DNA from 2 places in the Streptomyces sp. T12 genome. Region 2 is predicted to be linked to the other one. Evidence: riboswitches for the same ligand, from Rfam matches in the RefSeq annotation. Region 2 holds a riboswitch; the other holds the start of a gene.

Region 1 (7,882 bases), 2.1 Mb from region 2:
GGCCCTGGAGCACCCGCCCGACGATCATCGGGACCAGCGACTCGCTCAGGGCACAGACCACGGAGCCGCTCACCAGCAGCACGACGCTGACCAGCAGCATCCGCCGCTTGCCGTACATGTCGCCGAGCCGCCCCGTCACCGGCGTGGCGACGGCGGCGGCCAGCAGCGTCGCCGTGACCGCCCAGGCGGTGTCCGACGCCGGGGCGTCGAGCAGCCGGGGCAGCTCCGGGACGATCGGGATGACCAGGGTCTGCATCAGCGAGACGACGATCCCGGCGAAGGCCAGCACCGCCACCACGCCGTTCGACCTCGGCGGGGCGGCGGTCGGTGCGTCGGACATGGCTCGGCCTCCGTCGGCGTGCGTGAGTGAGTGAGTGACTCGTAATTGACCGAGGCAACCTTAAGTCAGTTGATTGACTTACTCAAGGGAGCCAGGTCACGTCACCGCAGGTCACGCCTCCCGGCCGCCGCCGGTCACGCCTCCCGCTCCACGAACGACCGCACCCGCTCCTCGTCCAGCTCGTACACCGTCTCGTGCGCCCGGGGATCCCGCGCATGGAAGGTGTGGAACATCGGCCCCGCCGCCCCGCCCAGTTCCACCAGCGACGCCGACGCCCCGCGCACCGCGCGCTCCGTCCCGGGCGCGGACGTCAGGTCGATGCGGTTGACCACACCCGGCGTGACCCACACCGGCACCGACTCCAGCAGCCCGAAGAGCTGGAGATGGTAGTGACCGGTCAGCACGACCCGTACGTCACTCCCCCGGATCACCTCCCCCAGCTCCCCCGGGTTCCGCAGCCCGAAGTGCGACTGGGTCGCCGAGAGGGCGAGGCTGATCGGCGGGTGGTGGAAGGCGAGGACGGTGCCCCGCTCGGCGGGCTCGCTCAACACCGCGCGCAACCAGTCAAGTTGGGTCGCGCTCAGATGGCCGTACACCTTCCCCGGCACCAGCGAGTCCAGTGTCACCAGGCGTCGGCCCGCGACCGTGCTCACCGCGGCCCGCTCCGACGCCTCGGACTCCAGGACCAGCTCCGGTTCCGGGTGCCCGCTGCCCAGCACCTTCCCGAAGGCGTCCCGCTCGTCGTGGTTGCCGGTCGTGTAGAACACCGGCGCGCCCAGCCGCCGCGCGAACTCGCCCACCAGTTCCTGTACGGCCGTGTACGCCTCCACGGATCCGTCGTCGGCGATGTCCCCGGTGACGACCACCGCGTCCACGTCCCGTTGATGCCGCAGCTCGGCGAGCATCAGGCGCAGCGAATCGGTGGCGTTGACGCCGTTCTTGTGGGGAGCGTCGGTTCGCTCGATGTGCGTGTCCGAGAGATGAAGGATCCTCATCTCCCGGACGTTATCGCGGAGTTGACGCTCAGCTCAGCGTCTTCAGCGACGCGGCGTCGTACGGCTTCAGCTCGTCGAGGCGGTCGCCGAGGACCTTCGCCGCCCACTCAGGGTCCTGGAGCAGGGCGCGGCCGACGGCCACCATGTCGAACTCGTCGCGCTCCAGGCGGTCCAGGAGGTCGTCGATGCCCTTGACCGTGGAGCCCTCGCCCATGAACGCACCGATGAAGTCGCCGTCGAGGCCGACCGAGCCGACGGTGATGGTCGGCTTGCCGGTGAGCTTCTTCGTCCAGCCGGCCAGGTTGAGGTCGGAACCGTCGAACTCCGGGATCCAGTAGCGGCGGGTGGAGGCGTGGAAGGCGTCGACGCCGGCCGCGGCGAGCGGGGCGAGGATGGCGTCCAGCTCCTCGGGGGTCTCGGCGAGGCGGGCGTCGTAGGCCTCCTGCTTCCACTGCGAGTAGCGGAAGATGACCGGGAAGGACGCGGAGACCTTCTCGCGTACGGCGGCCACGATCTCCGCCGCGAACGTCGTACGGGCCACCGGGTCGCCGCCGTACGCGTCCGTGCGGCGGTTGGTGCCCTCCCAGAGGAACTGGTCGACGAGGTAGCCGTGGGCGCCGTGGATCTCCACGCCGTCGAAGCCGATGCGCTCGGCGTCCGCGGCGGCCTGGGCGAACGCGCCGATGACGTCGTCCAGGTCGCTCTGGGTCATCGCCTTGCCGGTGGCCTCCTCGGCGCCGATGCGCAGACCGGAGGGGCCGACCGCCGGGGCGTCGGCGTAGGGCGGCCTGCCCGGCTTGCGGACCATGCCGATGTGCCAGAGCTGCGGCACGATCGTGCCGCCGCCCGCGTGCACCGCCTCGGCGACCTCGGCCCAACCCGCCAGCTGCTCCTCGCCGTGGAAGCGCGGGACGCGATCGCTCTCTCCGGCCGAGTCGTGCCCGACGTACGTGCCCTCGGTGACGATCAGGCCGACGCCGGCGGCGGCGCGGCGCGCGTAGTACGACACGACGTCCTCGCCGGGGATGCCGCCCGGGGAGAACATGCGCGTCATCGGCGCCATCGCGATGCGGTTGGGGACGGTCAGGCCGTTGATCGTGGTCGGCCGGGACAGGATCTGGGCCGCACGGGAGGCGGAGGCGGTGGTGACGGTCACGGGGAAGGCTCCTCGGGAGTGACTCTGTTAACCAGCTGGTATGTGCGCGCGCATTGTTGCACCTACTGAAGAAACCACCTATGCGCTACCGCACATTCCGCATCACGCCGGGGACAGCTGTGACCCCGGCCACGCGCAGCGCCTCAAAGGGGCGCGGGGAACTGCCATGGAAAACGCCCGAGGGCGGCACCCCCTGTCGGAACAGGGAGTGCCGCCCTCGGTACTGACGGACCGGGTCCGAGCCTTCTTGCGAAAGACTCAGAAGTCCATGTCACCGCCCGGCATGCCGCCACCGGCGGGCGCGGCGTTCTTCTCCGGCTTGTCGGCGATGACGGCCTCGGTGGTGAGGAAGAGCGCGGCGATGGAGGCGGCGTTCTGCAGGGCAGAGCGGGTCACCTTCGCCGGGTCGATGATGCCCTCGGCGATCATGTCGACGTACTCACCGGTCGCGGCGTTCAGGCCGTGGCCGACCTGGAGGTTGCGGACCTTCTCCACGACGACGCCGCCCTCGAGACCACCGTTGACGGCGATCTGCTTCAGCGGGGCCTCCAGCGCGAGCTTCACGGCGTTGGCGCCGGTCGCCTCGTCACCTTCGAGGTCCAGCTTCTCGAAGACGGAGGACGCCTGGATGAGCGCCACGCCACCACCGGCGACGATGCCCTCCTCGACGGCCGCCTTCGCGTTGCGCACGGCGTCCTCGATGCGGTGCTTGCGCTCCTTGAGCTCCACCTCGGTGGCAGCGCCGGCCTTGATGACCGCGACACCGCCGGCGAGCTTCGCCAGGCGCTCCTGCAGCTTCTCGCGGTCGTAGTCCGAGTCGCTGTTCTCGATCTCGGCACGGATCTGGTTCACGCGGCCCGCGACCTGGTCCGAGGAGCCGGCACCGTCGACGATGGTGGTCTCGTCCTTGGTGATGACGACCTTGCGGGCCTTGCCCAGGAGGTCCAGGGAGGTGTTCTCGAGCTTGAGACCGACCTCCTCGGAGATGACCTCGCCACCGGTGAGGATGGCGATGTCGTTCAGCATCGCCTTGCGGCGGTCACCGAAGCCCGGGGCCTTGACGGCGACGGACTTGAAGGTGCCGCGGATCTTGTTGACGACCAGGGTCGACAGGGCCTCGCCCTCGACGTCCTCGGCGATGATCAGCAGCGGCTTGCCCGACTGCATGACCTTCTCCAGGAGCGGCAGCAGGTCCTTGACCGAGCCGATCTTGGAGTTGGCGATCAGGATGTACGGGTCGTCGAGCGACGCCTCCATACGCTCCATGTCGGTGGCGAAGTACGCCGAGATGTAGCCCTTGTCGAAGCGCATACCCTCGGTGAGCTCCAGCTCCAGACCGAAGGTCTGGGACTCCTCGACGGTGATGACGCCTTCCTTGCCGACCTTGTCCATCGCCTCGGCGATGAGCTCGCCGATCTGGGTGTCGGCGGCGGAGATGGAGGCCGTCGAAGCGATCTGCTCCTTGGTCTCGACATCCTTCGCCTGCTCCAGCAGGGCGGCGGAGACGGCCTCGACGGCCTTCTCGATACCGCGCTTGAGGGCCATCGGGTTGGCGCCGGCGGCTACGTTGCGCAGGCCTTCCTTGACCAGGGCCTGGGCGAGAACGGTCGCGGTGGTCGTACCGTCACCGGCGACGTCGTCCGTCTTCTTGGCGACTTCCTTGACCAGCTCGGCGCCGATCTTCTCGTACGGGTCCTCGAGCTCGATCTCCTTGGCGATGGAGACACCATCGTTGGTGATCGTGGGGGCGCCCCACTTCTTCTCGAGGACGACGTTGCGACCCTTGGGGCCGAGCGTCACCTTGACGGCGTCCGCGAGCTGGTTCATGCCGCGCTCGAGGCCGCGCCGCGCCTCCTCGTCGAACGCGATGATCTTGGCCATGTGAAGTGGTCCCTCCAGGACTGGGGGTGATTCCTTCGGACCGCGCCCGCGCCCGCGACGGACGGCTCGCATGCCTCGTGGTTCCTTGCCCCACCTGGCTTGCGGGCCTCACCGACCCGGTCCTTCATTGTCACTCTCACCTTCAGAGTGCTAACGCCAATGATTAGCACTCGCCCCCTGCGAGTGCAAGCGGCTCTCGGGGATCGGGCGGGGCGCTCCGCGATGCGCGAACAAGGCTCGGGCAGGGGTCCGGGCAGGCCACATGCAGGCCACGTGCGGGCGCGGGCACGGCGAAGGGCCCGCACCCCGGGAGGTGCGGGCCCTTCGAAGAAGAACGTCGCTGCTTTAAGTCGACGCGTGCTTCAGCTGGTCGCGAGCCGGACCATGTCCGCCTGCGGCCCCTTCTGACCCTGCGAGATCTCGAAATCGACTCGCTGGCCCTCTTCCAGGGTGCGGTACCCGTCCATCTGGATCGCGCTGTAGTGGACGAAAACATCCGCACCACCGTCGACCGCGATGAAGCCGTACCCCTTCTCCGCGTTGAACCACTTGACGGTGCCCTGAGCCATGCCTAACTCCCCTATTACTGGCCCTTGCACAGATCCACACTTCGCGGATCCGGGTCAGACCTCACCCCCCATCGGTCGGGGGCGTGCGCCGGAACGCGTCGACCGCGGCTGAATGTATCTGCCCAACTGCCGTCTGCAACAGGTCAATCGGACGAGAAATCCGGGCACAGCCGGTCGGGAATGTGGGGACAATTCCCCTGACTTCAGGTCAAGTCGGACCTGATAAACGGAACAAAAGCCGCAAAAAACCCGCACACTTTGGCTACTTCTTGTCGGGCGGGCGGCAGAAATCAAGGGCCACCGACCCGTGAATCGGCGGCATGTTCCCCAACTGTACCTCGCTCAACCACACAGAATTGCCCCCTCCGCTTCTCTCACGGAGGGGGCAATTCGATGAACTCTCGGTGACCGGGGTTACCGATGGTAATGATCGGTCATTCGGTCAGCCTCCGGCGACCGCCGGAATGATGGAGACACCCGCGCCGTCCGGCGTCGCCGTCTCCAGCCCCTGCTCGAAACGGACGTCGTCGTCATTGACGTACACGTTGACGAACCGGCGCAGCTTGCCCTGGTCGTCGAGAACCCGGGCGGCGATCCCGGTGTGGTTCTTCTCCAGGTCGGCGATGACCTCGGCGAGGGTGCCGCCCTCGGCGCTCACTTCGGCCTGGCCACCCGTGTAGGTACGCAGGATGGTGGGGATGCGGACGTTGACGCTCACGTATGACCTCCGGTCAGGTAGTCGCCCCTAGGGGCGCGGGGCTGTGTGGAATTTGCGACTACCGCCGCGTGGGCACGACCAGCCCCCCACGGCCCGCAGACGAAAATCTATGGGACAGGCCCCTAGACGAGACCCGCCTCGCGGAACGAGTCGAGGCTGGGCCGAATGGTCGCAGTCAGCCCCGTACCGGCCACCGCATCCAGCGTCTTGAGACCATCACCGGTGTTGAGAACGACCGTCGTCTTCGTCGGGTCGAGGACACCGTTCTCGATCAGCTTGCGCGCCACACCCACGGTCACACCGCCGGCGGTCTCCGCGAAGATGCCCTCGGTCCGGGCAAGGACCTTGATCGCGTCCACGACCTGCTCGTCCGTCACGTCCTCCACCGCACCGCCGGTACGGCGAGCGATGTCCAGGACGTAAGGACCATCCGCCGGGTTGCCGATCGCCAGCGACTTGGCGATCGTGTTCGGCTTCTGCGGGCGGACCACGTCGTGCCCCGCCTTGTACGCGGTCGACACCGGCGAGCAGCCCTCGGCCTGCGCACCGAAGATCTTGTACGGCTTGTCCTCGACGAGCCCGAGCTTGATCAGCTCCTGCAGCCCCTTGTCGATCTTCGTGAGCTGCGAGCCGGAGGCGATCGGCACGACGAGCTGGTCGGGCAGCTGCCAGCCGAGCTGCTCGCAGATCTCGTACGCCAGGGTCTTGGAGCCCTCGGCGTAGTACGGCCGCAGGTTGACGTTGACGAAGCCCCAGCCCTCACCGGCCGGGTCGCCGATCAGCTCGGAGCAGAAACGGTTCACGTCGTCGTAGTTGCCCTCGATGCCGACGAGCTCGCCGCCGTACACCGCGGCCATGACGACCTTGCCCTGCTCCAGGTCGTGCGGGATGAACACGCAGGAGCGGAAGCCGGCGCGGGCCGCCGCGGCGCCCACCGCACCGGCGAGGTTGCCGGTCGAGGAGCACGACAGGGTGGTGAAGCCGAAGGCGCGGGCGGCCTCCAGGGCCTGGGCGACGACACGGTCCTTGAAGGAGTGCGTCGGGTTGCCGGAGTCGTCCTTGATGAAGAGCTTGCCGGCGTCGACGCCCAGCTCACGCGCGAGGTTGTCGGCCTTGACGAGCTTGGTCCAGCCGGGGTTGATGTTCGGCTTGGTGGCCACGTCGGCCGGGACGGGCAGGAGCGGCGCGTAGCGCCAGATGTTCGCGGGACCCGCCTCGATCTGCTTGCGGAGCTCCTCGGCGTCGTAGGCCGAGAAGTCGTACGCGATCTCCAGCGGGCCGAAACACTCCTCGCACGCGAAGACCGGTCCGAGGGGCACCCGGTGACCGCACTCGCGGCAGGACAGCGCCGCGGCGGGACCAAGGTCTACGGTGGATTCGGTGGTGCTTGCAACAGTCTGCACAGCCATGTGAGGCGAGGCCCTTTCTCCTCATCTTCCTCACGACGCATCTCGCCGTGAGACGGATTTGGCACCTTCCCTAGCCGGGAGCCTCGCGGAGACGATCGACAGTGATCGCTACGAGAACCGACTGGAGGGTTGCCGGGGCTTCATCGGGCCGTTTCCCTCTGCCCCTCTGGATGAGCTGTATTCGGTTGTTAACGGCGGTTGACCCCGGACATGCGATGGTCATCCGCGTTGTTCAAGACTGTAACCGACGGCCAGGACAGTTGAGAGAGTCCGTCCGAACCGCGAGACAAACCGTGAGGAGCCGCCAACCGTGCTGGAAGAAGTCGAGCGCTGGCTGAGCACCCGCTCCTGGTCCGTGACCGATCGCCCGCTCCACCAGATCCTGGCCGCCAAGCAGCGTACGGGCCAGTCGGTCTCCGTCGTGCTGCCGGCGCTCAACGAGGAGGAGACGGTCGGCGACATCGTCGCGATCATCCGTCACGACCTCATGCAGCAGGTTCCGCTGGTCGACGAGATCGTCGTTGTCGACTCGGGATCCACCGACCGCACCTCCGAGGTGGCCGCCGCCGCGGGCGCCCGGGTCGTCCACCGCGACGACATCCTGCCCCGCATCCCGACCGTGCCCGGCAAGGGCGAGGTGCTGTGGCGCTCGCTGCTCGTCACGCGCGGCGACATCGTCTGCTTCATCGACGCGGACCTGAGGGAGTTCAAGTCCGACTTCGTCTCCGGCATCGTGGGCCCGCTGCTGACCGACCCCGAGGTCGATCTGGTGAAGGGCATGTACGACCGCCCCCTCGGCGGCGCGGCCGGGCAG
Region 2 (7,882 bases):
ATGACGACGCCCCCGACCGGGAGACCTCGGACGACGACCGCGGCGAGCTCGGGGACGACGGCTGACCCCGTGCGCCGACGGATCTCCGCCAGGGTCCGCATCCTGCTCTGGCTGCTGTTCGTCATGGCCGTCGGGCTCGTGTCGGTGGCGACGACCACGCGCTCGATCCTGCTGCGGGACGTCGACCACCGGGTGAACGGGCTGCTGGCGCAGGAGGCGGGCGAGTTCGCCAACTTCGAGGAGCGGGGCGTCGACCCCGAGACCGGCCGCCCGTTCACCGACCCGTCGCGGCTGCTGGTCGAGTTCCTGGTACGGCAGTACGCCGACCCGGACGAGGAGCTGATCGGCCTGGTGGGCCGGGCGGGCACGTCCCCGGCTCAGTTCCGCCAGCCGCGCGACATCCCCGTCCCCGTTCCCCTGCACGAGGACGCCGACGCCCGCCGCCGCATCTTCGACTCCCCCGACTCCACGGGCACGCTGCACCGGGCGTCCGGCGAGGTCCGCTGGGCCAAGGTCACGGTCGCCCGGGCCGGCGGCGAGGCGGAGGCCGCGTTCGTCGTCGCCTTCCACCCCGGGCGCGAACAGGCGGCGGTGAACGAGGAGTTCCGTATCCTGCTCGCCATCTCCGGAGTCGCCCTGCTGATGACGACCGGCATCGGCTGGGCGGTCGCGGGACGGATCCTCAAGCCCGTACGGCTGGTGCGCACCGCGGCGGCGCAGCTCACCGAGCAGGACCTCACCCGCCGTATCCCGGTGCACGGGCGCGACGACATCGCCGCGCTCGCGGAGACCTTCAACGCCATGCTCGACCGGCTGGAGCGCGCCTTCGCTGCCCAGCGCGAGTTCGTCGACGACGCCGGCCACGAGCTGCGCACGCCGATCACCATCGTGCGCGGGCATCTGGAGCTCATGGGCGACGACCCGGTGGAGCGCGAGGAGACGATACGGCTGGTCACCGACGAGCTGGACCGGATGAGCCGCATCGTCGAGGACCTGCTGCTGCTCGCCAAGGCCGAGCGCCCCGACTTCGTCACCCCGGAGCCGGTCCAGCTCGCCGAACTCACCGCCGACGTCTACGTCAAGGCCCGCACCCTCGGCGAACGGGACTGGCAGCTCGCCGAAGTCGCCGACGTCGAGGCCGAGCTGGACCCGCAGCGGATCACGCAGGCGATGGTCCAGCTCGCCCAGAACGCCGTGCAGCACACCGCGCCCGGCCAGAGCGTCCGGATCGGCTCCCGCGCCGACGGGCCGGGCGTCGAGCTGTACGTCGCCGACTCCGGGTGCGGCGTGCAGCCGCAGGACGGCGAGGTGATCTTCGAACGGTTCCGGCGCGGTACGTCCCGGCGCGGCGGCCGGGGCTCCGGAGCCGGGCTCGGCCTCTCGATCGTCCGGGCGATCGCGGAGGCGCACGGCGGCCGGGTGCGCCTGCGCGACACGGAGGGCGGCGGCGCCACCTTCGTACTGGCACTGGGAGAGGGACAGACGTGAACCGCATTCTGATCGTCGAGGACGAGGACAGGATCGCCTCCTTCGTCGAGAAGGGCCTGCGCTCCAACGGCTTCACCACGACCGTCGTCGGCGACGGCGACGCCGCCTACGAGTACGCGTTGACCGGCGGTTTCGACCTCGTGGTCCTGGACATCGGCCTGCCCGGCCGGGACGGCTTCACGGTGCTGCGGGAACTGCGCGAGGCCCGGGTGACGGTCCCGGTGATCGTGCTGACCGCCCGGGACTCCGTACGCGACACGGTGGCCGGTCTGGAGGGCGGCGCCGACGACTGGATGACCAAGCCGTTCCGCTTCGAGGAACTGCTCGCCCGGGTGCGCCTGCGGCTGCGTACGGCGGCCCGGGCGCCCGAGGTGACGGTGCTGCGGTCGGGCTCACTGACCCTGGACCTGCGCACCCGGCGGGCGCGGGCCGGGGAGCGGACGGTGGACCTGACGGCCCGTGAGTTCGTGCTGCTGGACCTGTTCCTGAGGCATCCGGGGCAGGTACTGTCCCGCGAGCAGATCCTGTCCCACGTGTGGGGCTACGACTTCGACCCGGGCTCCAACATCGTGGACGTGTATGTGCGGGCGCTGCGCAAGAAGCTGGGGGCCGAACGGGTCGAGACAGTGCGCGGGGTGGGGTACCGCCTGTCCGTCTGAAGTCTCCGGTCCGCGTGAAGTCTCCTTCATCTACGGCTCATCGAGGGCTCACGGCCCGGGTGAACCCTCGATGACGTGACCCTGAGCCTCCGTCTGAGCGCCGCCCTGTGCGTGACCCTCTCCCTGTGCGCGCTGCTCGCCGTCCCCGGCAACTTCCCCGGACTGGGCGCCGACGCCCGCCTCACCCTCGCCGTGTTCGCCCTGGCGACCTGCGCCTGGATCGCCACGCCGGTCGACGACACGTACATCGCGCTGGGCGCGGGGCTCGCGCTGACGGTGACCGGGGTGATCAGCAGCGACACGCTCTTCGGCACCCTCGGCGACTCCACGGTGTGGCTGCTGATCTGCGCATTCGTGCTGGCGGCCGCGGTGACCCGGACGGGGCTGGCGGGGCGGGCGGCGGCGTTCCTGGTCGGCGGGGCGCGGACCGTACGGCAGCTGGTGCACCTGACCACGGCCGCCCTGGTCGTCACGGCGTTCGCGGTGCCGGCCACCTCGGGCCGGGCCGCCCTGGCGCTGCCGGTGTTCCTGGCCCTGGCCAAGGCGCTCGCCGACCGCAGGCGCCTGGTCGTGATGCTGGCCCTGCTGTTCCCGACCGTGATCCTGCTGTCGGCGGTGGCGACCCTGATCGGGGCGGGCGCCCATCTGATCACCGTGTCGGTGCTGTGGCAGGCCACCGGCGACCGGATCGGCTTCACCGAGTGGCTGCTGCTCGGTCTGCCGCTGGCCGTGGCGTCGTCCCACCTGGCCGCCGAGGCCGTACTCCTGACGACCACGGGGCGCGCGGACCGCAAAGGCCCCGTGCACATCACCGCCGAGCAGATCCAGGAGCACAGCGACCACCCGGTCACCGGCCCCTGGTCACAGGCCGAGAAGCGGTGCGCGCTGCTGCTCGGCACGGTCGTGCTGCTGTGGTGCAGCGAGCCGCTGCACCGGGTGCCGCCCGCGGTCGTCGCGCTGATCGGCGCGGTGGTGGCGGCCTCGCCGGCCCTCGGCACCGTGCACCTGAAGGACGCGCTGAAGACGGTGCCGTGGTCGCTGCTGCTGTTCATGGCGGCGACGATGGCGATGGGCGTCGCGCTCGCCGACTCGGGAGCGGCGAAGTGGCTGGTGGACGGGCTGCCCGGTGGAGTCAGCCCGGTGGTGTTCCTGATCGTCGTGATCGCGATCAGTACGGCGGCCCACCTGGTACTTCAGTCCCGCTCGGCCCGTTCGTCGGTGCTGGTGCCGCTGGTGGTCGCGGCGGCGGTGGGGGCTGGGGTGAATCCGGTCGCGGCGGCGCTCGCGTCCACTGCGGCGGCCGGTTTCTGCCATACGCTTCCGGCTTCCGCCAAGCCGGTGACGCTCTTCTCCGACATCCCGGGGACGCCCACCTACACCCCGCGTGACCTGCTGCGTCTGTCCGCCGTCCTGGCCCCGCTGACGGCTGCACTCGTCCTGCTGTTCGTCGTCGCGGTGTGGCCGCTGCTCGGCGTGCCCGTGACCCGATGACAGTGCCTCGATACGCCGTCGAACGTCGGCTGCGCCGTTGTGGCTGGTCGCGCCCACGCGGCGGAGCCGCATATGTCACAGCCCCGCGCCCCTTTGAGGGCGTTGCCGAACCCCAGACGTGTATAGGAGACCCCATGCTGACCCGCGTCGTCGTAGCCCCCAGTGGCTTCAAGGAGTCGCTGTCCGCCCAAGCCGCCGCCGAAGCCATTGCCGACGGGGTGCGGCGGGTGCTGCCGGAGGCCCTGATCGACCTGATCCCGCTGGTGGACGGCGGGGAGGGCACGGCCGCCACGCTGGCCGCCGCGACCGGTGGACGGCTCGTCGCGCTGCCCGCGACCGGCCCCGTCGGCGAACCGATCGGCACGCACTTCGCGTTGCTCGGCTCCCAGGACACAGCGGTCGTCGAGATGGCGGCGGTCGCGGGGCTCTCCCTCGTCCCCCGCACCCTGCGCGACCCGGGCGCCACGACGACGTACGGCGTCGGCGAGCTGATCCGCGCCGCGCTCGACACCGGCGTACGGCGCGTCCTGATCGGCTGCGGCGACTCGGGGACGTCCGACGGGGGCGCCGGCGCGCTGCAGGCCCTCGGCGCCCGACTGCTGGACGCCGACGGCTTCGAACTCCCCCGTGGTGGACGTGAGTTGACGCGGCTCGCCCGGATCGACCCGTCCGGCCTGGACCCACGCCTGCGGGATGTCGAGCTGCTCGTCGCCTGCAACCCGTACAACGTGCTGTGCGGCGAGCGCGGCGTGGCCCGCGTCTTCGGCCCGCAGAAGGGGGCGACGCCCGCACAGGTCGAGCATCTGTCGGCGGGCCTGGAGAACTGGGCGTACGTCCTCACCCGCGACCTGGGGGCCGTGGGCACCGACCTGCACCACGGCCCCGGCACCGGCGCGTCCGGCGGCCTGGGCGCGGGCCTCGCCGCGCTGGGCGCCCGCCTGCTCCCCCGCTTCGACGTGCTCCTGGACCACCTCGACCTGGACGCCCGCCTCGCCCGCGCCGACCTGGTCGTGACCGCCGAGGGCGCCCTGGACCACCAGACGCCCCGCGGTAAGGTCCCGGCCGAGGTGGCCCGCCGGGCCAAGGTGTCCGGCCGCCCGGTGCTCGCGCTGGCGGGCACCCTCGGCGAGGGCGCGCCCGACGTGCCCGGCGTGGACGCGTTCAGCGGGATCCTGCCGGCGCCGATGGCCCTGGCGGAGGCCCTCGTCCGGGCCTCCGAACTCCTCACGGACGCCACCGAACGCGCCCTGCGGATGATCCTGCTGGGCGCCCGGCTACCGGCTCACGCGGAGGTGTCCGGCACGCAACGCCCGTCCTGAGTGCGGTAGTTCCACCGGGCGCCGTCCGTCACGAGCTCCTTCACGGCGCTCACGAACCGCTCGACGTGCTCGTCCGGCGTACCGGCCCCGAAGCTCACCCGGATCGCGTTGAGGGACTTCTCACCGGGAGCCGCCTCGGGGGCGCCGCACTCGCCCTGCGTCTGCGGGTCGCTGCCCAGCAGCGTCCGGACCAGCGGGTGGGCGCAGAACAGCCCGTCGCGCACCCCGATGCCGTACTCGGCGGAGAGCGCGGCGGCGAAGTGGGAGCTGTTCCAGCCCTCGACGACGAAGGAGATCACGCCGACGCGGGGGGCGTCGTCGCCGAAGAGGGAGAGGATGCGGACCTCGGGCACCTCGGCGAGACCCGCGCGCACCTTCTCGATCAGGTACTGCTCACGGGCGACCAGCGTGTCGAAGCCCGCCTCCGCCAGGGCCTTGCAGGCGGAGGCGATGGAGTAGGCGCCGATGACGTTCGGGGAGCCGGCCTCGTGCCGGGCGGCGCTCTCGTGCCACTCGACGTCCACTCCCCCGTCCTCGCGCCGGGTGACCTTGCGGCTGGCGCCGCCGCCCGCGAGGTACGGCTCGGCCTCGCGCAGCCAGTCGGTACGGCCGGCCAGGACGCCGGAGCCGAAGGGGGCGTACAGCTTGTGGCCGGAGAAGGCGACCCAGTCGACGTCGAGTTCCTGGAGGCTCACCGGGTGGTGCGGGGCCAGCTGGGCGGCGTCGAGCACGATCCGGGCGCCGTGCGCGTGGGCGGCGGCGGCCAGCTCGCGGACCGGCCACAGCTCGCCGGTGACGTTCGAGGCGCCGGTGACGCAGACCAGGGCCGGGCCGTAGCCCCCTTCAATCGACACAGTGCGGTCGGCGAGGGCGCGCTCCAGGGTCTCGACGGCCTGGCGCGGGGTGCGGGGCGCGTCGAGGTAGGTGACGCGGGCGTCGCGCCAGGGCAGCAGGGAGGCGTGGTGCTCGGTCTCGAAGACGAAGACCTGGCAGTCGGCCGGGAGGGCGGCGGCGAGCAGGTTCAGCGAGTCGGTGGTGGACCGGGTGAACACCACCTGGTCGGTGTCCCGGCAGTCGAGGAACTCGGCGACCGTCCTGCGGGCGTTCTCGAACAGGTCGGTGGAGAGCTGGGAGAGGTAGCCGGCACCGCGGTGGACGCTGCCGTAGTACGGCGCGTAGGCGGCGACGTCGTCCCAGACGCGCTGGAGGGCCGGGGCGCTGGCGGCGTAGTCGAGCGCGGCGTAGGTGACCTCGCCGCCGGTGACCAGCGGGACGGTGACATCACGGCCCAGAACGGGCAGCGGGGCGCAAATGGTCTGGGCGGCGGCAGCGGTGGAGACAGACATGGCGAACTCCCGTGAGGGGCATGCGAGTTGAAGGCATGCGGAGAAGAGAAAAAGGGTGCGCGGAGGCGGGGCTCGGCGGCCCTATCGCATTCGCTTGCTCACGGAAGACTCCCTCGAACGACCAGGACCCCTGGTTTCGAGAGGGGCCCGCGCTTGCCGTAGACCTCGCTGCCTACGGCCTGGTCTTCACCCGGGGCACCCCGCCACGGACGGAGGGTTGCCGGACAGTCGGCCGGGGCCTCATGACTGTCACTCATGACCTGGTCCAACATCCTGCCATACGATCTTCGATGCGCAAGGGCGCAGTCCGGATCCTGGACTGCGCCCTGCGTCACATGCTGCCGGATCAGGCGTTGCTGGCAGCCACCCACCGGTCGAGGGTCCGCTTCGCCGCGCCCGAGTCGATCGACTCCGCCGCCCTCGCCATGCCGAGCCGGATCTGCTCCGTGAGCGGGGCATCCGTGGGCTCCAACGCCACCAGCGCCGCCGCCGAGTTGAGCAGTACGGCGTCCCGCACCGGCCCTGTCTCGCCGTCCAGGAGACGCCGGGCGACCTCCGCGTTGTACGACGCGTCCGCGCCGCGCAGCGCCTCCACGGGCACCAGGTCGAGGCCGACGTCGCGCGGGTCGAAGGCCTCCTCGGTCACCTTGCCGTCGCGGACCACCCACACCCGCGAGGTGGCTGTCGTAGTGAGCTCGTCGAGGCCGTCGTCGCCGCGGAACACGAGCGCCGACGAGCCGCGCTCGGCCAGGACGCCGGCGATGAGCCCCGCCATCCGGGTGTCGAAGCAGCCGACGGCCGAGGCGGTGACGCGGGCGGGGTTGGTCAGCGGGCCGAGGAGGTTGAAGGAGGTCGGGATGCCCAGGTCCCGCCGTACGCCACCGACGAACCGCATCGAGGGGTGGAACTTGGCGGCGAAGCAGAAGGTGATGCCGGCCTCGTCCACCACCCGCGCCACGCCCTGAGGCGACAGGTCCAGGTTGATGCCGAGCTTCTCCAGCACGTCGGACGAGCCGCTCGCCGAGGACGACGCCCGGTTGCCGTGCTTGACGACCTTCGCCCCGGCGCCCGCGATCACGATGGCGGACATCGTCGAGATGTTGACCGTCTTGGCCCGGTCGCCACCCGTGCCGACGATGTCGACGGCCGGGCCGGGGATGTCCAGCGGCTGCGCGTGGGCGTACATCGCCTCGACGAGGCCGTTGATCTCCTCGACCGTCTCGCCCTTGGCCCGCAGGGCCACCATGAAGCCCGCGATCTGGGCGTCCGAGGCCTCGCCGCTCATGAAGCGGTCCATCGCCCATGCCGTGTCGCCGGCGCTCAGGTCCTGTCCGCCGAGCAGGGCGCTCAACACCTCGGGCCAGGAACGGCCCGCCGCGGTGTCGCCTCCAGCGGGGGTCACAGCGCTCATAAGCCGCTCCTGGGTCAGTTGTGGTGTCCCGCTCTACGGGACGCGAGTCTCAACGGGTCCACCCTATCCAGCCCCGGGGCACAGAGAAGCGCCCCGTCCGAACACCGGACGGCTCGTCTCCCCGCACGGCGAAGGGCCCCGTCCGCAATCGGACGGGGCCCTTCAACC

The links. Region 2 has a riboswitch for S-adenosylmethionine ahead of PBV52_RS12215 (aminotransferase class V-fold PLP-dependent enzyme). Riboswitches for the same ligand answer to the same signal wherever they lie in the genome.
Region 1: another riboswitch for S-adenosylmethionine. It lies ahead of thrC (threonine synthase); the one in region 2 lies ahead of PBV52_RS12215 (aminotransferase class V-fold PLP-dependent enzyme).

Annotation. Positions count from the first base shown of each region.
Region 1 is NZ_CP117866.1:4,802,986-4,810,867, forward strand. Features, by position in the region: gene PBV52_RS21395 (MFS transporter) at 1-340, opposite strand, end outside; gene PBV52_RS21400 (metallophosphoesterase) at 475-1,335, opposite strand; gene PBV52_RS21405 (NADH:flavin oxidoreductase) at 1,364-2,491, opposite strand; gene groL (chaperonin GroEL) at 2,750-4,372, opposite strand; gene PBV52_RS21415 (cold-shock protein) at 4,735-4,941, opposite strand; gene PBV52_RS21420 (MoaD/ThiS family protein) at 5,384-5,659, opposite strand; gene thrC (threonine synthase) at 5,782-7,068, opposite strand; SAM riboswitch class I at 7,087-7,245, opposite strand; gene PBV52_RS21430 (glucosyl-3-phosphoglycerate synthase) at 7,379-7,882, shown strand, end outside.
Region 2 is NZ_CP117866.1:2,739,181-2,747,062, forward strand. Features, by position in the region: gene PBV52_RS12190 (small secreted hydrophilic protein) at 1-65, shown strand, start outside; gene PBV52_RS12195 (HAMP domain-containing sensor histidine kinase) at 1-1,488, shown strand; gene PBV52_RS12200 (response regulator transcription factor) at 1,485-2,147, shown strand; gene PBV52_RS12205 (SLC13 family permease) at 2,223-3,638, shown strand; gene PBV52_RS12210 (glycerate kinase) at 3,773-4,957, shown strand; gene PBV52_RS12215 (aminotransferase class V-fold PLP-dependent enzyme) at 4,921-6,303, opposite strand; SAM riboswitch class IV at 6,448-6,564, opposite strand; gene trpD (anthranilate phosphoribosyltransferase) at 6,650-7,714, opposite strand.